One region of the Rhizobium sp. TAL182 genome, then DNA from elsewhere that is predicted to be linked to it. Evidence: predicted binding sites of a transcription regulator. Region 1 holds the regulator's gene; each other region holds the start of a gene.
What was found. The regulator LexA, encoded in region 1, represses DNA repair genes until DNA is damaged. The targets are predictions, from matches to a motif close to TGTTCNNNNTGTGTTCNG.
Positions count from the first base shown of each region.

Region 2: the regulator LexA is predicted to act here: its motif matches at 3,062-3,079, upstream of Tal182_RS15605 (UvrD-helicase domain-containing protein).
Region 3: the regulator LexA is predicted to act here: its motif matches at 2,420-2,437, upstream of uvrA (excinuclease ABC subunit UvrA).
Region 4: the regulator LexA is predicted to act here: its motif matches at 3,033-3,050, upstream of Tal182_RS08740 (DUF5680 domain-containing protein).

Region 1 is NZ_CP021024.1:2,114,751-2,120,700, forward strand. Features, by position in the region: gene Tal182_RS10655 (ComEC/Rec2 family competence protein) at 1-1,672, shown strand, start outside; gene lexA (transcriptional repressor LexA) at 1,653-2,372, opposite strand; gene Tal182_RS10665 (VOC family protein) at 2,571-3,467, shown strand; gene kdsA (3-deoxy-8-phosphooctulonate synthase) at 3,464-4,309, shown strand; gene eno (phosphopyruvate hydratase) at 4,450-5,724, shown strand; gene Tal182_RS10680 (septum formation initiator family protein) at 5,859-5,950, shown strand, end outside.
Region 2 is NZ_CP021024.1:3,068,380-3,074,329, reverse strand. Features, by position in the region: gene Tal182_RS15610 (hypothetical protein) at 167-514, shown strand; gene Tal182_RS15605 (UvrD-helicase domain-containing protein) at 542-3,019, opposite strand; gene Tal182_RS15600 (VOC family protein) at 3,211-3,687, shown strand; gene Tal182_RS15595 (PrkA family serine protein kinase) at 4,092-5,950, shown strand, end outside.
Region 3 is NZ_CP021024.1:2,276,534-2,282,483, reverse strand. Features, by position in the region: gene Tal182_RS11470 (MarC family protein) at 196-843, shown strand; gene Tal182_RS11465 (DUF2569 family protein) at 978-1,544, opposite strand; gene Tal182_RS11460 (single-stranded DNA-binding protein) at 1,765-2,277, opposite strand; gene uvrA (excinuclease ABC subunit UvrA) at 2,560-5,481, shown strand; partial or broken gene Tal182_RS32725 (GNAT family N-acetyltransferase) at 5,512-5,628, shown strand; gene Tal182_RS11445 (DUF72 domain-containing protein) at 5,652-5,950, shown strand, end outside.
Region 4 is NZ_CP021024.1:1,735,283-1,741,232, forward strand. Features, by position in the region: gene proS (proline--tRNA ligase) at 1-292, shown strand, start outside; gene Tal182_RS08730 (lipoprotein-releasing ABC transporter permease subunit) at 308-1,612, shown strand; gene Tal182_RS08735 (ABC transporter ATP-binding protein) at 1,627-2,310, shown strand; gene Tal182_RS08740 (DUF5680 domain-containing protein) at 2,321-2,785, opposite strand; gene dnaE (DNA polymerase III subunit alpha) at 3,287-5,950, shown strand, end outside.

The DNA.
Region 1 (5,950 bases):
AGGCCCGCAGGCGGACAGGTCGACGGACGCGCTGCTCGAATGGCTCTACCGCCTGCGCAGCAGCATCGGCGACCGCATAAGATCGATCCTGCCCGGTGACACCGGCGCTTTTGCCGCTGCCCTGGTGACGGATGAACGGCGCGCCATCTCGAAGACGACGACGGAGGCGCTGCGCCAGTCCGGCCTTGCCCATGTCGTCGCGATCTCGGGCCTCAACATGGCGCTGTCGGCCGGCATCTTCTTCGTCGGCTTCCGGATGCTGCTCAGCCTCTTTCCCGGTGTCGCCCAAGCCTATCCGACAAAGAAATTCGCCGCCGCCGGCGCGCTCATCGCCGTCACCGCCTATTACCTGATCTCCGGTTTCGGGGTTTCGGCCGAGCGCGCTTTTATCATGATGGCCATTATGCTGATTGCCATCTTCTTCGATCGGCCGTCGATCAGCCTGCGCAATATCGTTCTCTCTGCGCTCATCATCATCGCCATTTCACCTTCTGAAGTATTGGGACCGAGCTTTCAGATGTCCTTTGCCGCGACATTGGCTTTGGTATCGGGCTATCAGCTCTGGAAGGACAGGCGTGTCCGCGAAAACGCTTTTCTGAAACTGCCGATCATCAGGCCGGTGGTTGCCGTCGCCGGTTTCTTCGGCGGCGTCTTCCTGACCTCGCTGATCGGCGGCTTTTCCACCGCACTGTTTTCGATCGAGCATTTTCATCGCCTGACGGCTTACGGCCTGCCGGCAAACCTTGCGACGATGCCGATCATCTCCTTCATCGTCATGCCGGCCGGGTTGCTGGCGATGTTGCTCATGCCTTTCGGTGTGGACGCTCCGCTCTGGAAGGTGGTCGGATTCGGCCTCGATCTGGTGATTGCGGTCGCCAAGACGGTGTCCGGCTGGGGCGGTGATATCGGCGTCGGCCGCTTGCCCGCCTGGTATTTCGCAGTAGCGGTGGCAGGCTTTCTGCTGCTGACGCTGCTGCGCACCCGACTGCGCCATGTCGGCACATCGATCATCGCCATCTCGACGCTCATCGTGCTGCTTCTGCCGGCTCCCCGGCCGCCGGATCTGGTGATTTCGGAGGATGGCAGTCTGGTTGCGGTTGTCGCGGCTGAGGCAATAGCTTCCAACCGTGAAAACCCGCCGGATTTCATCTTCGACCAGTGGCAGCGAGCGCTGGTCCTGCCGACACATGATCCGCCGAAGATGCTGGATGGTCCGGCTATCCCGCCGGAAGGAGAAGACCGCCGTGTCAGGCTTTCCCGCGATCAGCAGAACGAAGCGAGCGCAGCGATGCGGGCAGCCGCAGCAGGCGGTGAAGCAAACCGCTTTTCCTGCGTCAAGAAAGCCTGGTGCACATCAAGACTCGGCAATGGCCATATCGTCACCGTCATCGACAATGCCGCCTATCTCGGCCCGGCCTGCGATACGGCCGATATCGTCGTGACCTCGGTCCGTCTGCGCTTCGACAGCTGCCGCTCAGGCGGCACGCTTTTCACCGGCGAGACGCTGCGCAGGACCGGTTCCGTCGAATTGCGCTTCGCCGGTGCCGACCTGGAGGTCACCACCGCCTTCGATGCTTTGTCGCGACCATGGATGCGCCACCGCGCCTATGATTGGCGCAACGATCGTTTTACCGATTCCGGCCCATCCGGCGTCAGTGATAGCGACGGATGAGGCCGACGAGCTTGCCCTGCACCTTGACGCGGTCGGGTCCGAAGATGCGGGTCTCGTAGGCCGGGTTGGCGGCCTCGAGCGCGATCGAGGCACCCTTGCGGCGGAAACGCTTCAGCGTTGCTTCCTCGTCGTCGACGAGGGCAACGACGATATCGCCGGGACTTGCGGTGCTGCCGTTGCGGATGATCACGGTATCGCCGTCGAAGATGCCGGCATCGATCATCGAATCGCCCTTGACCTCCAGCGCATAGTGCTCACCGGAGCCGAGCATATCCGCGGGAACGACGATGTCGTGGGTGTTGTTCTGGATCGCCGAGATCGGAACGCCGGCGGCGATACGTCCCATGACCGGCACAGAGATGGAGTTGCCATTGTCGGCGACCGGCTTTGGCGCAGCGGGGGCGGCGACCGGCTGGGGCTTTCCGAGGCTGCCCTCGATGACGCTCGGCGAAAAACCGCGGCGCTGTTGAAGGCTGGGGTTATAGGCCTCCGGAAGTTTGATCACTTCAAGCGCCCGGGCGCGATTCGGTAGGCGGCGAATGAAGCCGCGCTCCTCGAGCGCCGTGATCAGCCGGTGGATTCCGGATTTCGAGGCGAGATCCAGGGCATCCTTCATTTCGTCGAAAGAGGGAGGGACGCCGGATTCCTTCATGCGCTCATGAATGAAAAGGAGAAGCTCCTGTTGTTTGCGCGTGAGCATCGACGTCAGACCCCGTGATTGAAACAAATCCAGAACAGACACTATATGTTCCATATGTGTTCCGCAAGTAGCTAAATTTCCGTAAAACTTCGCGCCAACTCGTCGAGATTTTTATTTTCATTCGCCGGATTGGTGCACATGTCTTGCATTGAGCGAGGTGCTGTCGCACATCTCTTGCCGGTTTCAGGAGGGATATTCATGAACGCGCATTCCGCCAAGTCGCACCCGCTGGATCATGTCGTGCTGCCCGTGGTCAATATCGATCTGGCGCGTGAAAGGCTCGGCAAGCTCGGTTTCACCGTCGCCGCTGATGCGCGCCATCCCTTCGGAACGGAGAATGCCTGCGTCTTTTTCGCCGACAAGACCTATCTGGAGCCGCTTGGCGTTGCGAGTGTCGAGGAGAGCGAGGCAGCGGCCCGCCAGGGCAATGTCTTCATTGCCCGCAATCGCGCCTTCCGTTTCCGCTGCGGCGAGGAGGGACTTTCTGCGCTGGCCTTCCTCAGCGAGGATGCCGGCGTCGATCATAAGCGCTTCGTCGGCAACGGCGCGAGCGCCGGTGAGATGTTGCAATTCAGCCGGCCGATGCGGATGCCGGATGGTTCGGAGAGCGTCGGCAGCTTCAAGCTGGCCTTTGCAGCTGATTTGCGCGCCCCCGATTTCTTTCTCTTTACCTGCCAGCGCATCAATTCGTTCCCGACAGATCGCGCCGCGCTGGAGACGCATGCCAATGGCGTGATCGGTATCGCCGAGATCGCGCTTTGTGCGCCGGACCCGGCGGCATTCGCCGCTTTCGTCGGACTTGCGATAGGGCAGGCGGCGGCCGAGAAAACCGGTTTCGGCGTGAATATCGCGGCATCGAATGCGAAGATCAGCCTGATGACGCCGGAAGGGCTGGAGGCCTACTTCGAGCTTGTCGTCTCCTCCGCCGATCGTGGCCTGCGCGGCCGGGCAATCCTCTTCACTGTCGCCGATCTTGCCGTGACAGAAGCGCATTTGGCTGCTAACGGGGTGACCTACACGCGCAAGAACAACCGCATTCTGGTGAAGCCCACGCCCGGGCAGGGTGCGCTCTTCGCCTTCGAGGAAAAACGATGAGCACCGACACGAATTCCGAAGTCAGGATCGGCGAAGGCGAAGGCCAGGTCACCTTTTCCAATACCGCCCGCCTGTCGCTGATTGCCGGCCCATGTCAGATGGAGAGCCGCGATCACGCCTTTATGGTCGCCGGCACGCTGAAGGAGCTTTGCGGCAAGCTCGGCATAGGCCTTGTCTACAAGAGCTCCTTCGACAAGGCGAACCGCACCTCGCTCTCGGCAGAGCGCGGCATCGGCCTGGAAAAAGGCATGGAGGTCTTTGCCGACCTCAAGAAGGAATTCGGTTTTCCCGTCATAACCGACGTCCATACGGCCGAGCAATGCGCCGAGGTGGCCAAGGTGGTCGATGTCCTGCAGATCCCGGCCTTCCTCTGCCGTCAGACCGACCTTCTGATCGCAGCCGCCAGGACCGGCCGCGCCGTCAATGTCAAGAAGGGCCAGTTCCTCGCCCCCTGGGATATGAAGAACGTCCTGAAGAAGCTCAATGCCAGCGGCAATCCGAACGTGCTGCTGTGCGAGCGCGGCGCCTCCTTCGGCTACAATACGCTGGTTTCCGACATGCGCTCGCTGCCGATCATGGCGGCGATAGGCGCGCCCGTCATTTTCGATGCGACCCACTCCGTCGCCCAGCCGGGCGGGCAGGGCGAATCCTCGGGCGGTCAGCGCGAATTCGTCGAGACGCTGGCACGCGCGGCAGTGGCGACGGGTATTGCCGGCGTCTTCCTCGAAACACACCAGGACCCTGACAACGCACCATCCGACGGCCCGAACATGGTCTATCTCAAGGACATGCCGCGGCTGCTTGAGAAATTGCTTGCGTTTGATGCGGTCGCCAAGGCCTGACCTTCAACAGGATGACACGATCGTGGTCTAGGCCACTTGGGAATGCCGATTCGAAGGCTGGTAATTGCGCATTGTAATTTGCACGCCTTCGATTATGACAGGCTTCGAACGTTTGATCACCCACCGAGCAGGAAGAACCCATGACTGCAATCACCGATATCATCGCCCGCGAGATCCTCGATAGCCGTGGCAATCCCACCGTCGAAGTCGACGTCTATCTCGAAGACGGCAGCATGGGCCGCGCGGCCGTTCCCTCGGGCGCCTCGACGGGCGCGCATGAGGCGGTCGAGCTGCGCGACGGCGGCAAGCGCTATCTCGGCAAGGGCGTCGAAAAGGCGGTCGAGGCGGCCAACACCGAGATCTTCGACGCGATCGGCGGCATCGACGCCGAAAACCAGATCCAGATCGACAACATCATGATCGAGCTCGACGGCACGCCGAACAAGTCGCGCCTCGGCGCCAATGCGATCCTCGGCGTGTCGCTCGCCGTCGCCAAGGCTGCCGCCCAGGCATCCGGCCTGCCGCTTTACCGTTACGTCGGCGGCGCTTCCGCGAGCCTCCTGCCGGTGCCGATGATGAACATCATCAACGGCGGCGCCCATGCCGACAACCCGATCGACTTCCAGGAATTCATGATCCTGCCGGTCGGCGCCGATTCGATCGCCGAAGCCGTGCGCATGGGTTCGGAAGTCTTCCATACGCTCCGCAAGGAGCTTGCCGCGCAGGGCCACAACACCAATGTCGGCGACGAAGGCGGCTTCGCCCCCGGCCTGAAGAGCGCGCCCGAAGCCCTCGACTTCATCATGAAGTCGATCGAGAAAGCCGGCTACAAGCCGGGCGACGACATGTGCCTCGGCCTCGACTGCGCCTCGACGGAATTCTTCAAGGACGGCAAGTATGTTCTCGAAGGTGAAGGCCGCACGCTCGAATCAGGCGCCATGGCCGAATATCTGGCAGAGCTTGCCGGCAAATACCCGATCATCTCGATCGAAGACGGCATGGCCGAAGACGACTGGGATGGCTGGAAGGCACTGACCGATCTGATCGGCAACAAGACCCAGCTCGTCGGCGACGATCTCTTCGTCACCAACTCCGCGCGCCTTCGCGACGGCATCCGCATGGGCGTCGCCAACTCGATCCTCGTCAAGGTCAACCAGATCGGTTCGCTGACGGAAACGCTCGATGCTGTCAACACGGCGCACAAGGCGGCCTATACCGCCGTCATGTCGCACCGCTCCGGCGAAACCGAAGATTCGACCATCGCCGATCTCGCCGTCGCCACCAACTGCGGCCAGATCAAGACCGGTTCGCTGTCGCGTTCCGACCGTCTTGCCAAGTACAATCAGCTGATCCGCATCGAGGAAGGCCTCGGCCCTCAGGCGCAGTACGCCGGTCGCTCGATCATCAAAGGCTGATCCTTCCGATTTTTGCGGCTCGACCCGCGCCTCCCGGCGCGGGTTTTTTCTTGCGCGCTTTTTACGGTCAATGAACGGTTAATCTCTGTGCGTTATGCTGAACGAATTGGTAATGCGTTCAAGAGCATGCGTGTATGTGGACAAAGCATCATAAGAAGAGAAAGCTCGGCCGCTTCGTCATTCCGGCCATGACGGTCGCCTTCCTTTCCTATTTCGGTTATCATTG
Region 2 (5,950 bases), 950 kb from region 1:
TACAGTGCGGATCGCCCCGGCAGAGTCTCATTTACCCGGTGTCAGCCGTCATCGGTTTACCGGCCCAGCCGCTGCAGCGCCTTCTTCGGCGGCCGCGTCCGCTCGACCTTGCCCGCCGCCGCGATTTCTGCCTTTCTTGGCTCATCAGCAAATCGAGATTGAAGCCATGTCCGAGCCTCAAGCAGATGAAAAGATCGATGCGACGTTCCGCAACGGGTCGCTGACGGCGACCGGGATCATTCTTGGTTTCTCCCTCAATTTCATCAGTCTCTGGGTGTCCAATCCCAATGACTGGAGCCGCGTCGATCTGCTGCCGATGTCGTTCCTGATTGTCGGTATCGCCATTCAGGTGAAGGTGTTTGCAGATCTGCTCGCGCGCGACTCCCTACTCGCCGCAAAATATGACCGGGATCGGCGACTGTTCCTGATCGGGCTGTCGATCGTCGCCGTCGGAATGGGGATCGCCCTGCTGAACGATATTCTCGGGCTCAGCAGTATGCGGATGTTCGGATAAGGGCTCCCACGCGGTATCACCGCAAAATCACACGCGCTCGACGAACCCGTCCAGCACCCGCTTCTGTCCGGCGCGATCGAAATCGATCGTCAGCTTGTTGCCTTCAATGCCGGTGATGTTGCCGTTGCCGAACTTCATGTGGAATACGCGGTCGCCGAGGGTGAAGCGCGACGGCTCCGTGGACGTGGACTTCGCCACCAGTTCGCCGTCGATCATGCGCCCTTTCGGGCCGCTTTCGCCGTAACCGATGCGTTCGACGGCGTGGCCGGAGCGGGTGCCCCAATTGTCGCGGGTGGCATCGGTCTTGTTGGCCTGGGCGCGCTTCCAGCCGGGGGTCGAATAGGAATTGGCGAAGGGTTCGGCCTTGTCGAAGCGGGACTGGCCGTAGCCGCCGCGGCCGTAACCGCCGTAGCTCTGCTCCATCTCGGCGACCTCGACATGGCTCTCCGGCAGTTCGTCCAGGAAACGCGAGGGCAGGGTCGATTGCCAGAGACCGTGAATGCGGCGGTTGGAGACGAACCAGATGTGGCAGCGGCGTTTGGCGCGGGTGATGCCGACATAGGCGAGGCGGCGTTCCTCCTCCAGGCCGGCGCGGCCGCTTTCATCGAGCGAGCGCTGATGCGGGAACAGGCCTTCCTCCCAGCCGGGCAGGAAGACGGTGTCGAATTCCAGGCCCTTGGCAGAATGCAGCGTCATGATCGAGACGGCGTCGAGGTTCTCGTTGGTCTCGGCATCCATCACAAGGGAGACGTGTTCGAGAAAGCCGCGCATCGACTCGAAGCTTTCCATCGAGCGGATCAGTTCCTTGAGGTTTTCGAGACGGCCCGGGGCTTCCGCGCTCTTGTCGTTCTTCCACATGTCGGTATAGCCGGACTCTTCGAGGATCTGCTCGGCAAGTTCGGTATGCGGTGTGTTTTCAAGCAGTTCCTGCCATCGGCGGAAAGATTGAATCACGTCGAAGAGGGCTTTGCGCGCCTTCGGCTTCAACTCGTCCGTCTCGATGATGTCGGCGGCGGCCGCCAGCATCGGGACGTCGCGGGCGCGGGCATAATCATGTAGCGCGCGCACCGTCGTATCGCCGAGGCCGCGCTTCGGCGTGTTGATGATGCGTTCGAAGGCGAGATCGTCGGCCGGTTGTGCGACGAGCCGAAAATAGGCCATGGCATCGCGGATTTCGAGGCGCTCATAGAAGCGCGGGCCACCGATGACGCGGTAGTTAAGGCCAAGGGTGACGAAGCGATCTTCGAATTCGCGCATCTGGAAGGAGGCGCGCACGAGGATCGCCATGTCATTCAGCAGATGCTTGCTGCGCTGGAGTTGCTCGATCTCCTCGCCGATGGCGCGGGCTTCCTCCTCGGAGTCCCAGGACGCGTGAACCTGCACCTTGACGTCGTCGGGATCGGCGCGGTCGGTGAATAGCGTCTTGCCCAGGCGGCCTTCATTGTGGGCGATCAGGTGGGCGGCCGCGCCGAGGATATGTTCGGTCGAACGGTAGTTGCGCTCCAGCTTGATGACTTTGGCGCCGGGGAAATCCTTCTCGAAGCGCAGGATATTGTCGACCTCCGCGCCGCGCCAGCCATAGATCGACTGGTCGTCGTCACCGACGCAGCAGACATTCTGCGGCTCGCCCTTGGCGCGCTGGGCCAGCAGCCTCAGCCACATATATTGGGCGGTGTTGGTATCCTGATATTCGTCGACGAGGATATAACGGAAGCGGCCGTGATATTCCTTCAGGAGATCCGGGTTCTTGCGGAAGATCGTGATCGGATGCATCAGCAGGTCGCCGAAATCGCAGGCGTTCAGCGTCGTCAGGCGCGCCTGATAGGCGAAATAGAGTTCGCGGCCGCGGCCATTGGCAAAGGCGCGGGCATCACCCTCGGGGATATCGGCGGGGCCGAGGCCCTTGTTCTTCCAGGTGTCGATCATGCCGGCGAATTGCTTGGCCGGCCAGCGCTTGTCGTCGAGGCCTTCGGCCTGGATCAGCTGCTTGATCAGGCGCACGACGTCGTCGGTGTCGAGAATGGTGAAACCGGAGCTCAGGCCGACGAGCTCGCCATGGCGGCGCAGGAGCTTGACGCCGATCGAGTGGAAGGTGCCGAGCCAGGGCATGCCTTCGACGGCGCCGCCGACGAGCAGGGCGATGCGCTCCTTCATCTCGCGCGCGGCCTTGTTGGTAAAGGTGACGGCGAGGATCTGCGACGGGAAGGCGCGGCCGGTATTGAGGATATGGGCGATGCGGGTCGTCAGCACGCGCGTCTTTCCGGTGCCGGCGCCGGCGAGCACGAGGACGGGGCCTTCCAGCGTTTCGACGGCTTCGGTCTGTTCCGGGTTCAATCCGGCGAGATAATCCGGCCGCTTGCCGCCGTCACGGGCCGCCATGGCGCGTGCGGCGATGCCGCCGCCGGCGGCTGGCCTTCCGGCAGTTGCGACAGACGGCTGCGGCTTGCGCGCCACTTCGCCCGGCTCTTCGTCGAAGAAGGGAATATCGTCGAAACTATTGCTCATGGCGCGTAATGTAGTGATTCGGGAAGGAAAGACCAGAAAAGATGTTCTGCTTTCATTCTGGAATCACCGCTATTGCAGCGGTGTGGGCGGCGAAAAAATTCCGATTGCAGCCTGTCGGAACGGGCGGCGACCAGACGTCCTCGAAGCATCGTACAGAAGTCCGGGATACTCGCCAACTAAGGAGGCTGTCCATGCCCAAGGTCATTTCAAATCTCTGGTTCGCGGAGCAGGCACGCGAAGCCGTCGAATTCTACGTGTCGATCATTCCGGATTCCAGGATCGGCCGCACCACCGTACTTCCGGCGGAAACGCCGAGCGGTCCTCCCGGCAGCGTCGAGCTGATCGAGTTCACGCTTGGCGACCAGGCCTTCCTGGCGATGAAGGCCGGTCCGCTCGACAGCTTCAATCATTCCTTTTCGATCGCGATCCTGCTGGAGAGCCAGGCGGAGATCGATCGGATATGGGATGCCTTCCTCGCCAATGGCGGCACGCCGGAGGCCTGCGGCTGGCTGAAGGACCGCTGGGGGCTTTCCTGGCAGATCGTCCCGCGCGCTCTCTCCGAGATGATCGCCGACGAAGATCGCGAGCGGGCAAGGCGCGTCACCGAAGTCATGCTCGGCATGGTCAAGATCGATGTGGCTGCGCTGGAGAAGGCATTCAACGGCTAAAAGTGCCAGCGTATGATAGGAACATACCGGGCGCGTGGCGACGTTCGCCCGGTCCCATGCTGCGGGAGCGCGCTGGGTGCCCTGCTGTCAGAGCCGGCTTGCTCTCACCGGCGGGCCGATTGCCGAATTTCCACGGCTCGAATCACCGGCGCCATTGCACACCTTTTTGACATTCATGTCACGTCGCTAAATGTGCTGATATGCCAATGACCCTTTTCTCAACTACAATGGGAAACAGTTTCGCGGAGTAAAAAAATTACCGGTGAATGCACAATTTTGTGCATTGCTACAAACGGCCGGTCAGCGTCGAATATACCTACGAAACTATTGATTCTTAGGAACGCCGTGGCCATCTCGATGGTTATACGGCTTAGAGCCTGCGGCATAACCTTAATGGAGGTCCCATGCTGAGTGAATCCGTATTCGATGCGTTCACACGCAGTTATGAAGCGCGCCGCGAAAGCGACATGTCGGTTTCGGAATATCTCGATCTCTGCAAAACCGAACCGATCGCCTATGCGAACGCGACCGAGCGCCTGCTGGCTGCAATAGGCGAGCCGCAGATGGTGGACACTGCCAAGGACGCCCGCCTCGGCAGAATCTTCATGAACAGGACTATCCGGGTTTATCCCGCCTTTGCGGGTTTTCACGGCATGGAAGAGACAATCGAACGCATCGTCTCCTTCTTTCGGCATGCGGCGCAGGGGCTCGAGGAGCGCAAGCAGATTCTTTATCTGCTCGGTCCGGTCGGCGGCGGCAAGTCGTCGCTGGCGGAGCGGCTGAAGCAGTTGATGGAGGTTCATCCGATCTACGTGCTGAAGGCCGGTGACGAGATCAGCCCCGTGTTCGAAAGCCCGCTCAACCTCTTCGACCCGGAGACGATGGGTTCGCTCCTGCAGGAGCAGTATGGAATCCCGCTGCGGCGTCTGAACGGATTGATGAGCCCGTGGTGTCTGAAGCGGCTCGACGATTTCGGAGGCGACATTTCCCGGTTCCGCGTCGTCAGGATACAACCCTCGCGACTGCGCCAGATCGCAATTGCCAAGACCGAACCTGGAGATGAGAACAACCAGGACATCTCCTCGTTGGTTGGCAAGGTGGATATCCGCAAGCTGGAAACCTATTCTCAGAACGATCCGGACGCCTACAGCTATTCGGGCGGACTGAACCGCGCCAATCAGGGCGTGCTCGAATTCGTCGAGATGTTCAAGGCGCCGATCAAGATGCTGCATCCGCTGCTGACGGCAACGCAGGAGGGCAACTATATCGGCTCCGAGAATATCGGCGCCATACCTTTCTCCGGCATCGTCCTTGCGCATTCGAACGAGGCGGAGTGGCAGACCTTCAAGGCCAACAAGAACAATGAGGCTTTCATCGACCGTATCTGCGTGATCAAAGTTCCCTATTGCCTGAGGGTGACAGAGGAACAGAAGATCTACGAAAAGCTGATCGAGGGATCGGAACTGGTGGACGCGCCATGCGCCCCGGCAACGCTCGAAATGCTGGCGCGTTTCTCCGTCCTTTCGCGCCTGCGCAAGCACGAGAATTCGACCTTCTTCTCGAAGATGCGCACCTATGACGGGGAGAGCCTGAAAGAAAGCGACCCGCGCGCCCGCAGTGTCCAGGAATACCGGGATGCTGCCGGCATCGACGAAGGCATGGACGGAATATCGACCCGCTTCGCCTTCAAAGTGCTCGCCTCCACCTTCAATCACGACACTACGGATATCGGCGCCGATCCCGTCCATCTGATGTATGTGCTGGAACAGGCGATCCGTCGCGAGCAGTTTTCCGACGATGTCGAGAAGCGTTATCTGGAATTCATCAAGGCCGATCTTGCGCCACGCTACGCAGAGTTCATTGGCAACGAGATTCAGAAGGCCTATCTTGAATCCTATTCGGACTACGGACAGAATCTGTTCGACCGCTATGTAGATTATGCCGACGCCTGGATCGAAGATGTGGACTTCAAGGATCCCGATACCGGTCAGCTTCTCGACCGCGAGCTCCTCAATCAGGAGCTGACGAAGATCGAAAAGCCGGCGGGAATCGCCAATCCGAAGGATTTCCGCAACGAAATCGTCAAGTTCTCGCTGAGATCGCGGGCGGCCAATGGCGGAAAAAATCCGTCATGGACGAGCTACGAGAAAATCCGGGAAGTCATCGAGAAGCGTATGTTTTCGCAGGTCGAAGATCTCTTGCCGGTCATTTCCTTCGGATCGAAGAAGGATTCGGAAACAGAAAAGAAGCATAGCGAATTCGT
Region 3 (5,950 bases), 160 kb from region 1:
CGGAAAGCCTGTTCCCGCGCCAATTTCCGAGCGCGTTTTGAACAGGCTTTTGCGGCCGAAAAAGGGTAAAGCACGGGACTTGTGCGACCGGACCGGACAAATCCGCCGCGGGCCGCCGCGGCATATTTGCCAAATCCAAATCCCCGCTTCACAATCGCAGAAAATCACGCACCCATATGGGCTTTCGGAGAGACGATGGCAAGCGCCGACCAGTTGATCAACGCCTTCACGACGCTACTTGTCACCATCGATCCGCCGGGGCTGGCGCCGCTGTTCCTGGGGTTGACGACCGGCATGAGCAGGGCCCAGCGGACGCAGGTGGCGCTGCGCGGTTCGACCATCGCCTTCATCATACTGGCGGTCTTCGCCCTGTTCGGCGCCGGGGTGCTCGGCGTGCTCGGCATATCGATCGGCGCCTTCCGTATCGCCGGCGGACTGCTGCTCTTCTGGATCGCCTTCGAGATGGTGTTCGAGCGGCGCCAGGAGCGCAAGGAGAAGGCCTCGGAGGCTGCGGTCACCAAGGATCATATCGAGAATGTCGCCGTCTTTCCCCTCGCCTTGCCGCTGATCGCAGGCCCGGGCGCGATCTCGGCGACGATCCTGCTTGCCGGCACACTGCCGTCCTCGGTCGAAAAAGCGCAGCTGATCGCCGTCATCGCCGCCAACCTGCTGCTGACTTTCCTGATGCTACTGATCGCCGAAAGGCTCGACCGCTTCCTCGGCGTCACCGGCCGGGCGATCCTGACGCGGCTGCTCGGGGTCATCCTCGCCGCCCTTGCAGTGCAGTTCGTCGTCGACGGTGCGAAGGCGGCGCTCAATCTGATCAGCGCGACGCCGCATTGATCGGAAAATCAACGAGAGCATTGACGCCGTTTTCGAACATCCTGCTCCGAAGTACTACCACGCAGGTCCACCGGTCAGAACGGAAAATCAGAACACGGCGTATAGACTGAATGGGAGGATCAAATCGTCGCTTTCTACGAAAATATCTCGCTCCGAGTGCGGACTTGCTGGATAAATGTGTTCCGAACCCTTACCGATTTGGACACGTACCACACCCACAGGCCGGTGACGATAGTCGCAAATACGCTCGGGGCAACAATCTCGGCTGTCAGAAGTTGATTAACACCGATACCTAGGACGGTGGAAACGAAGGCAATATCGAGTACGAGGGCGACTGGGATAGCTATCCACTGATAGAAGAACAACTTCGGAAATATTCTGTCCTTTTTAAACATAAACCAGAGTACCACTACTTGAAGCGCCATAAGCGCAAAGTTCAAGGCGGCCTCGCCAATAAACACCAGTTGGCCTCCTCCGCCACCATCATATTCAGCATAATTTTCTATCGACTTCGCAACAGCTCCCAGTGTTTTAAGTAGTCCTACGACCTCTGCTATTGCTAAAAGCAGAAGCCACCCACCGAAACCCGACGGGCCGTTGACTGGGTCTGTTGTTCTCCTGGCTGATCTAACAGCAAAATAAATTGGCACTCCGAAAAATAGAAAAACAATCAACCAATGCCAAATAGAAAACGATCCCATCAGCAAATCCCCCGAAAGCCTGAAATCTCCACCTGCATAAGGCGGTTCCGCTCATCCCCGACACCAGTTCTGGCCGATCACCCGCCTTTATTCGCGGAGCATCTGGAACCAATCTCGCAAAAGACCACTTGGCGTCTCGCCGACCGAGCCCGAGCAAGGAAGTCGGACAATTTCAACCCGTTCTTCCAATGCTGATCCGCCGGGGTTCGCACAATTCTCTTTAGAACGGGATGTCGTCGTCGAGATCGCGCGAGAAGTTGCCGCCGCCGCCGCGGCTCGGCGATGATGAAGGAGCCGGGGCGCCGTAGTCATCGCCGTAATCATTGTTGCTGCTGCCGCCACGGCCACCGCCGAAGCCGGAGCTCGCGCCGCCGCCATCGCCGCGGCCGTCGAGCATCGTCAACGTCGAATTGAAGCCCTGCAGCACGACCTCCGTCGAGTAGCGGTCCTGGCCCTGCTGATCCTGCCACTTGCGGGTCTGCAGCTGGCCTTCGATATAGAGCTTGGCGCCCTTCTTCACATATTGCTCGACGACCTTGCAGAGGCCTTCGTTGAAGACGACGACAGTATGCCACTCGGTCTTTTCGCGGCGTTCGCCAGAATTGCGGTCGCGCCAGGTTTCCGAGGTCGCGATGCGGAGGTTGGCGATCGGCCGGCCATCCTGAGTGCGGCGGATTTCAGGGTCTGCACCCACGTTTCCAACCAGAATTACCTTGTTCACGCTACCAGCCATGCTTTTCACCCTGCCTGCCGCCCTGCCCGGCGGCGTTGATCGATCGGCGCACCTTAAACCATCGCGGACCGCCAATGCGCGTAAACGGTCGTTCATCCACATGTTTATCCATCAGAAAGCCGCATGCATTCATCAGGAATTTTGTTCTTTATTTGTTCTAGTTTATCCGTATGATCCTGTCAACAGAATCGAAAACCTTGAGCCATCCAGGATATTCAGCCTCGACTCGCCCGTCGGCATCACTAAATAAGGGCTGTTATCCAGAAAACCAAAGCAGAGACGATGAGCGAACTGAAGACGATCTCCATCCGCGGCGCGCGCGAGCACAATCTGAAGAGCATCGATCTCGATCTGCCGCGCAACAAGCTGATCGTCATGACCGGGCTTTCGGGATCCGGCAAATCCTCGCTCGCCTTCGACACCATCTATGCCGAGGGCCAGCGGCGCTATGTCGAAAGCCTGTCGGCCTATGCCCGGCAATTCCTGGAAATGATGCAGAAGCCCGATGTCGACCAGATCGACGGGCTGTCGCCTGCCATTTCGATCGAGCAGAAGACCACCTCGCGCAACCCGCGCTCGACGGTCGGCACGGTCACCGAGATCTACGATTACATGCGCCTGCTCTTTGCCCGCGTCGGCGTTCCCTATTCGCCGGCGACAGGCCTGCCGATCGAGAGCCAGACCGTCAGCCAGATGGTCGACCGCATCCTCGCTTTCGGCGAGGGTACTCGTCTCTATATTCTCGCGCCGCTCGTGCGCGGCCGCAAGGGCGAATACAAGAAGGAACTGGCGGAGCTGATGAAGAAGGGCTTCCAGCGCGTCAAGGTCGATGGCCAGTTCTACGAGATCGCCGAGGCGCCTGTTCTCGACAAGAAATACAAGCACGACATCGACGTGGTGGTCGACCGTATCGTCGTGCGCCCGGATGTCTCGGCACGCCTGGCCGACAGCCTTGAAACCTGCCTGAAGCTCGCCGACGGGCTGGCGATCGCCGAATTCGCCGACAAGCCGCTGCCGCCGGAAGAGACCTCGGCCGGCGGTTCGGCCAACAAGTCGCTGAACGAAACGCATGAGCGCGTGCTGTTTTCGGAGAAATTCGCCTGCCCGGTCTCGGGCTTCACCATCCCGGAAATCGAACCCAGGCTCTTCTCCTTCAACAATCCCTTCGGCGCCTGCCCGACCTGCGACGGTCTCGGCGCCCAGCAGAAGATCGACCCCGACCTGATCGTGCCCGAACCGGAGCGGACTTTGCGCGACGGAGCGATCGCGCCCTGGGCCAAGTCGACCTCGCCCTATTACAACCAGACGCTGGAAGCGCTCGGCAAACATTACGGCTTCAAGCTCGGCACCCGCTGGAACGACCTGTCCGACGAGGCCAAGGACGTCATTCTCAACGGCACCGACGACAAGATCGAGTTCCACTACGCCGACGGCGCCCGCTCCTATACGACGCACAAGAATTTCGAGGGCATCATCACCAATCTCGAACGCCGCTGGAAGGAGACCGATTCCGCCTGGGCGCGCGAGGATATCGAGCGCTTCATGTCGGCCGCCCCCTGCCCGGCCTGCAACGGCTTCCGCCTGAAGCCGGAAGCGCTGGCGGTGAAGATTGACAAGCTGCATATCGGCGAAGTCACCGGCATGTCGATCCGCATCGCGCGCGACTGGTTCGAGGCACTGCCGGCGACGTTCAACGCCAAGCAGAACGAAATCGCCGTCCGCATTCTCAAGGAAATCCGCGACCGCCTGCGCTTTTTGAACGATGTCGGCCTGGAATATCTGAGCCTGTCGCGCAATTCCGGCACGCTATCGGGTGGCGAGAGCCAGCGCATCCGGCTCGCCTCGCAGATTGGTTCGGGGCTGACGGGCGTGCTCTACGTGCTCGACGAGCCGTCGATCGGCCTGCATCAGCGCGATAACGCCCGGCTGCTCGACACGCTGAAGCACCTGCGTGACATCGGCAACACCGTCATCGTCGTCGAGCATGACGAGGATGCGATCCTGACGGCCGACGACGTGGTGGATATCGGTCCGGCCGCCGGCATCCATGGCGGTGAGGTTATCGCCCATGGCACGCCGCAGGACATTATGGACAATCCGAAGTCACTGACCGGCAAATATCTCTCCGGCGAACTCGGCGTTCCCGTTCCCGAAGAGCGCCGTAAGCCGAAGAAGGGCCGCGAAATTAAGGTGATCGGCGCACGCGGCAACAATCTGAAGAACGTCACCGCGTCGATCCCGCTCGGCGTCTTCACGGCGGTGACCGGGGTTTCCGGCGGCGGCAAATCCACCTTTCTGATCGAGACGCTCTATAAATCGGCGGCTCGCCGCGTTATGGGCGCGCGCGAAATTCCGGCCGACCACGACCGCATCGACGGTTTCGAGCATATCGACAAGGTGATCGATATCGACCAGTCGCCGATCGGCCGCACGCCACGCTCGAATCCGGCGACCTATACCGGCGCCTTCACGCCGATCCGCGATTGGTTCGCCGGCCTGCCGGAAGCCAAGGCGCGCGGCTACCAGCCGGGCCGCTTTTCCTTCAACGTCAAGGGCGGACGCTGCGAAGCCTGCCAGGGCGACGGCGTCATCAAGATCGAGATGCACTTCCTGCCCGATGTCTACGTCACCTGCGACGTCTGCCACGGCAAGCGCTATAACCGCGAGACGCTCGACGTGACCTTCAAGCAGAAGTCGATCGCCGACGTGCTCGACATGACGGTGGAGGAGGGCGTCGATTTCTTTGCGGCAGTCCCCGCCGTGCGCGACAAGCTGCAATCGCTGAAGGATGTCGGCCTCGGTTACATCAAGGTCGGTCAGCAGGCCAATACGCTCTCGGGCGGCGAAGCGCAGCGCGTCAAGCTCGCCAAGGAACTGTCGAAACGTTCGACCGGACGCACGCTCTACATTCTCGACGAGCCGACGACCGGCCTACACTTCCACGACGTCGCCAAGCTCCTGGAAATGCTGCACGAGCTCGTCAACCAGGGCAATTCCGTCGTGGTGATCGAGCACAATCTCGAAGTCATCAAGACAGCGGACTGGGTGCTCGATTTCGGCCCCGAAGGCGGCGATGGCGGCGGCGAGATCGTCGCGACCGGCACACCAGAAGCGATCGTCAGGGAAAAGCGCTCCTATACCGGCCAGTTCCTGAAGGAGTTGCTGGAGCGGCGGCCGGCGAAGAAGGCGGTCGCGGCGGAATGACCATGAGGTTGGCGTCGCCCGACGATCTCCAAACGGAATATCGCGCTCTATAGTGTCTTCGGGTTCCGGAAAACGGGTCGCAGGCCGAACCCTTATCGGCCAGGATGGACGCTCATCGACATGACGAAAGAGATTCATGCGGCTTGACTGCCGCGAACTGGGAGGACGACATGACGAAATCCGGCACTATCCGCACCGGCGTCGGCGGCTGGACCTTCGAGCCCTGGCGGGGGCATTTCTTTCCCGCCGATCTGAAACAGAAGGACGAGCTGCATTATGCCAGCCGTCAGTTGAAGGTCATCGAGGTCAATGGCACCTATTACAGCACGCAAAAGCCTGCGGTCTTTGCGAAATGGGCAGCGGATGTGCCCGATGGCTTTATCTTTTCGCTGAAGGCAACGCGGTTCGTCACCAATCGGCGGGTGCTCGCGGAAGCCGGTGAATCGATGGAGCGCTTCCTCACATCCGG
Region 4 (5,950 bases), 380 kb from region 1:
CGCACCCTTCGATGTCGTCGTCATCAACATGAAGGTGGGCGATGAGGCCTGCGACGATACGTGTGAGCTGATCTACGCCGCTCTGAAAAAGGCCGGCAAGGATGTGCTCTATGACGATACCGACGACCGGGCCGGCACGAAATTCGCGACGGCCGACCTGATCGGCGTACCTGTCCAGATCATCGCCGGCCCGCGTGCGGTCGCGAACGGCGAGGTCGAAGTGAAGGACCGCAAGACCGGCGCCCGCGAAACGATGACCATCGAAGCGGCGATCAACAGGTTCGTGGCTTAAGGAAACGGAGGCGAAATGGCGGAGGCAGCAGTGGACCGGAGTTCAAAATCCGGCTTGGGTCCGGCTGGCAAGCCATTTTCCACCTTTGAGCGTCTCGTGGCGTGGCGTTATCTGCGCGCCCGCCGCAAGGAGGCTTTCATCTCGGTGATCGCCGGCTTCTCCTTCGTCGGCATCATGCTCGGCGTTGCGACGCTGATCATCGTCATGGCCGTCATGAACGGCTTTCGCACCGAACTCGTCTCGCGCATCCTCGGCATCAACGGTCATATGATCGTGCAGCCGGTCGACGGCCCCTTTACCGATTATCCCGACCTGACCGCCAAACTCGCCGCGGTGCCGGGCGTCAAGATGGCGCTGCCCTTGGTCGAAGGCCAGGTGCTCGCTTCGGCCCAGGCTGGGGGTAGCACCGGTGCTTTGGTGCGCGGCGTCCGCGCTGAAGACCTCACCAAGCTCAAAACGATCTCTAATAACATCAAGTCCGGCGACATGGTGGGCTTTGCCTCCGGTGAAGGCGTGCTGATCGGCACCCGCATGGCCGACCAGCTGGGTCTGCGCGTCGGCGACGCCATCACCCTGACCTCGCCGGAAGGCGACATCACACCGATGGGCGTCAATCCGCGCGTCAAATCCTACAAGATCTCCGGTCTGTTCGAGATCGGCATGTCGGAATATGACTCGTCGATCATCTTCATGCCGCTCGAGGAAGCGCAGCTCTACTTCAATGCGGCCGGGCTGGTGCAGTCGATCGAGCTCTTCGTCGATCATCCCGATGATATCGACGCGCTGAGGCCGAAGGTGGAAGAGGCGGCCGGCCGCCAGATCAATCTCACCGACTGGCGTCAGCGCAACCAGACCTTCTTCTCCGCGCTCCAGGTAGAGCGCAACGTCATGTTCATGATCCTGACGCTGATTGTGCTGGTGGCGGCGCTCAACATCATCTCCGGCCTCATCATGCTGGTGAAGGACAAGGGCAGCGATATCGCGATCCTGCGCACCATGGGCGCCAGCGCCGGGGCGATCATGCGCATCTTCTTCATGACCGGGGCGGCGATCGGCATCGTCGGCACGCTTGCCGGTGTGCTGCTCGGCGTTCTCGTCTGCGTCAACATCGAATCCATCCGCCAGTTCTTCTCCTGGATCTCCGGCACCGTGATTTTCAATCCCCAGGTCTATTTCCTCAGTCAGCTGCCGGCCGAGATGGATATCAGCGAAACGATCTCGGTGGTCGTCATGGCGCTCAGCCTCTCCTTCATCGCCACCATCTTCCCGGCATGGCGCGCCTCCAGGCTCGATCCGGTGCAGGCCCTGCGCTACGAATAAGGAATGCCGCATTCATGAATCGCAACGTCGTCCTCAAGCTTACCGGCGTCGAGCGCCATTACGGGCAGGGTGATACGCTGCTCACGATCTTGAAGGGAGCGGATTTTTCGCTGGCGAAAGGCGAGATCGTCGCCCTTGTCGCCCCCTCCGGCACCGGCAAGTCGACGCTGCTGCATGTCGCCGGCCTGCTCGAGCATCCCGACGGCGGCGAGGTTACCATCAACGGCCATGCCTGCGACGGCCTTTCCGATGAGAAGCGCACGGCGATCCGCCGCCGCGAGATCGGCTTCGTCTATCAATTCCACCATCTCCTGCCGGAATTTTCGGCGCTTGAGAACATCATGATGCCGCAGCTGATCGCCGGGCTGTCCTGGAAGGAAGCCCAGGAGCGGGCCGGGCAGCTCCTCGACTATATGCGCATCGGCCATCGCGGTTCGCATCGCCCGGCCGAGCTTTCCGGGGGCGAACAGCAGCGCGTTGCGATCGCCCGCGCCGTCGCCAATGCGCCGACGCTGCTTCTTGCCGACGAACCGACCGGCAATCTGGATCCGGAAACGGCAAGCTACGTCTTCGACGCGCTGGAGGCGCTGGTGCGCCAATCCGGTCTTGCGGCCCTCATCGCCACCCACAATCACGAACTCGCCGGCCGCATGGATCGGCGCGTCACGATCTCCGATGGCAAGGTCATAGAGTTTTAGTCTAAGGTGATCACGGGGTGACAAGCCCGCCGCGGTAATCGAGCACATAGGCCTTCCTGCCGGCGACCATGATGCATTCATGGCCGCTGAAACGCTCGCAGCCGCCTTCGCTGCGGTCGACATAGCGGCCGAACGGATGATCGAATTCCATTCCGCCAAGAAAGCGGCGCTCCCGATACATTGCCGACAGCGCTGCCTTGATCACCGTTCCGGCGGCACTGCCGTCGATGAGATCGGGCGCGACGACGCGGCCGAAATAATTCATCGCCCAGACGGGTTGGCGGGCAAACCAAACCACTTCCTGTCCGGCGAAGTCGGTGCCGCCGAAATAGCTGTCGAGATAATGCCAGTCGCCGCTCTCATACCCGATATCATGGGAACCCGGCCGGCAGGGCGTGCGCGGCACTCCGCCGCCGACATAGGTCGCAGCCTTCGCCTCCACGATGAATTCGTTCAACTGCGCAATGTCGAGCATGTCATTCTCCTCTCAGCGGGATGCTGGCAAATATGCTGCGGCATGTAAAGAACATAAAGAGAACGTGCGTCGGAATTCAGAAGATCGACTTGGGCGGTGGCCTATCTGAACGGAATGGCGGATCTGTCGAAGGTTGGGAAAGGGGGCGGGCTGCCGCCAATCGAACCGAGCGCAGGCGCCCATGCGAATCGCCAAGCGCTTCGAGATTCTTCAACGCAAGCGCAAAGGAAAAGATTCCTGTTGACATCGGAACATAGATGGAACAAATTGAAAACATAACGAGTAAAGGAGAGCCAGATGACTGACATGATCCGTGATATCGCAGCATTCACCTCCATCGCAATGTTCGTTGCCAGCTTCTCGCTTATTGTCATCGCAATCTAAAGTTTTCGGGGATCGCATGGCAGTCATGCGGTTCGCACGCGGGTCTTCTTCTGGACATCATCGCCCTCAATGCCGACAATGCGTCCGATTCATTTCGGCTGATTGGGAAGGCATATCATGGCGGAGACGGAAAAGGGTTCAATGGGTGAGGCGACCGGCGGCACGCCGGGCTTCATCCACCTGAGGGTCCATTCCGCCTATTCGCTTCTTGAGGGCGCGCTGCCTCTGAAGAAGATCCTTTATAAGGCGACCGGCGACAGTCAGCCGGCGATCGCCATTACCGACACCAACAATCTCTTCGTCGCCCTTGAATTCTCCCAGAAGGCAATGGACGAGGGCCTGCAGCCGATCATCGGCTGCCAGGTCTCAATCGACATGGAAGACGGATTGGAAAGCGAAAAGCGCGGCGGTCAGCCGGCCCTGATCAAGCTGCCGTCGATCGTTCTTCTTGCCGCGACGGAGGCTGGTTACGAAAGGCTGGTCGATCTCGTCAGCCGCGCCTATCTCGGCGGTGATAGCAACCAGGCCATTCATATCAGAACCTCCTGGCTGGAAGAGGCAGGCACGGAAGGGCTGATCGCCTTGACCGGCGCCCTGACCGGGCCGGTCGACGCAGCTGTCAGGGAAGGTCATTCCGCCCAGGCGGAAGCCCGGCTGCTCACGCTGAAGCGTCTCTTCGGCGACAGACTCTATGTCGAGCTGCAGCGGCACGGCACCTACGACAAGCGGCACGAGCAGAAGATCGTCGGGCTTGCTTACACGCATGACTTGCCGCTCGTCGCCACCAACGAGGCGTTCTTTCCGACCCGCGACGATTACGACGCCCATGATGCGCTGATGGCGGTTGCGCATAACGCCATCGTCTCCGACGACAGCCGTTTTCGCCTGACTCCGGATCACTACCTGAAGAGCCGGGCTGAGATGGCCAAGCTCTTTGCCGACCTGCCGGAAGCGCTTGAGAACACGATCGAGATCGCCAGGCGCTGCTCCTTCGTGCTGAAAACGCGAAAGCCGATTCTGCCGCGTTTCACGGGCGCCACTGACGATGCCGAGGAGGCGGAACGCGCCGAGGCGGGCGAATTGCGCCGTCAGGCGGTGGAAGGGCTGGACATGCGGCTTTCGACCCTCGGCATGTCGCCCGGTTATGAGGAAAAGGATTATCGCGAGCGGCTGGAGTTCGAGCTCGGCGTCATCGAGCGCATGCGCTTCCCCGGTTACTTCCTGATCGTTTCCGACTTCATCAAATGGGCCAAGCAGCACGACATCCCGGTCGGTCCCGGCCGCGGTTCGGGGGCAGGTTCGCTGGTCGCCTATGCCTTGACGATCACCGATGTCGACCCGCTGCGCTTCTCGCTACTGTTCGAGCGCTTCCTCAATCCAGAACGCGTCTCGATGCCTGACTTCGACATCGACTTTTGCCAGGACCGCCGCGAAGAGGTGATCCGCTACGTCCAGGCCAAGTACGGCCGCGAGCAGGTGGCGCAGATCATCACCTTTGGTTCGCTGCAGGCGCGTGCCGCACTTCGCGACGTCGGACGCGTGCTGGAAATGCCTTACGGCCAGGTCGACAAGATTTGCAAACTCGTGCCGAACAATCCCGCCAATCCGACGCCGCTTTCCAAGGCGATCGAGGAGGAGCCGAAGCTGCAGGAGGAGGCGGCGAAAGAACCGGTGGTGGCGCGGCTGCTCGACATCGCCCAGAAGATCGAAGGGCTTTATCGTCACGCCTCGACCCATGCCGCCGGCATTGTCATCGGCGACCGGCCGCTTTCCAAGCTGGTGCCGATGTATCGCGATCCGCGCTCCGACATGCCTGTCACCCAGTTCAACATGAAGTGGGTGGAGCAGGCCGGCCTCGTCAAATTCGACTTCCTCGGTCTGAAGACGCTGACGGTGCTGAAGGTCGCCGTCGATTTCGTCGCCAAGCGCGGCATCAATGTCGATCTTGCGGCCATTCCTCTCGACGACAAGCCGACCTACGAGATGCTGTCGCGCGGCGAGACGGTCGGCGTGTTCCAGGTGGAAAGTGCGGGCATGCGCAAGGCGCTGATCGGCATGAAGCCGGACTGCATCGAGGACATCATCGCGCTGGTGGCGCTTTACCGCCCCGGCCCGATGGAGAACATCCCGACTTACAATGCCCGCAAGCACGGCGATGAAGAGCTGGAATCGATCCATCCGATGATCGACCACCTGCTCAAGGAGACGCAGGGCGTCATCGTCTACCAGGAACAGGTGATGCAGATCGCCCAGGTCCTGTCGGGCTATTCGCTTGGCGAAGCCGACCTTCTGCGCCGCGCCATGGGTAAGAAGATCAAGGCGGAGATGGACCAGCAGCGGGAACGCTTCGTCGTCGGCGCCGTCAAGAACGGCGTATCAAAGCCGCAAGCCGACAACATCTTCGAACTCTTGGCGAAGTTCGCAAACTACGGCTTCAACAAGTCGCACGCCGCCGCCTACGCGATCGTCTCCTACCAGACGGCCTACATGAAGGCGCACTATCCGGTCGAATTCCTCGCCGCCTCGATGACGCTCGACATGTCCAACACGGAAAAGGTCAATGATTTCCGTCAGGACGCCAAGCGGCTCGGCATCGAGGTGATCGCGCCTTCGGTGCAGACCTCCTTCCGCCATTTCGAGACCGGCGACAATCGTATCTACTATGCGCTGGCCGCCCTCAAAGGCGTCGGCGAATCCGCCGTCGACCACATCGTCGAGGTGCGTGGCGACAAGCCTTTTGCCAGCATCGAGGATTTCTGCCTGCGCATCGATCCCCGCCAG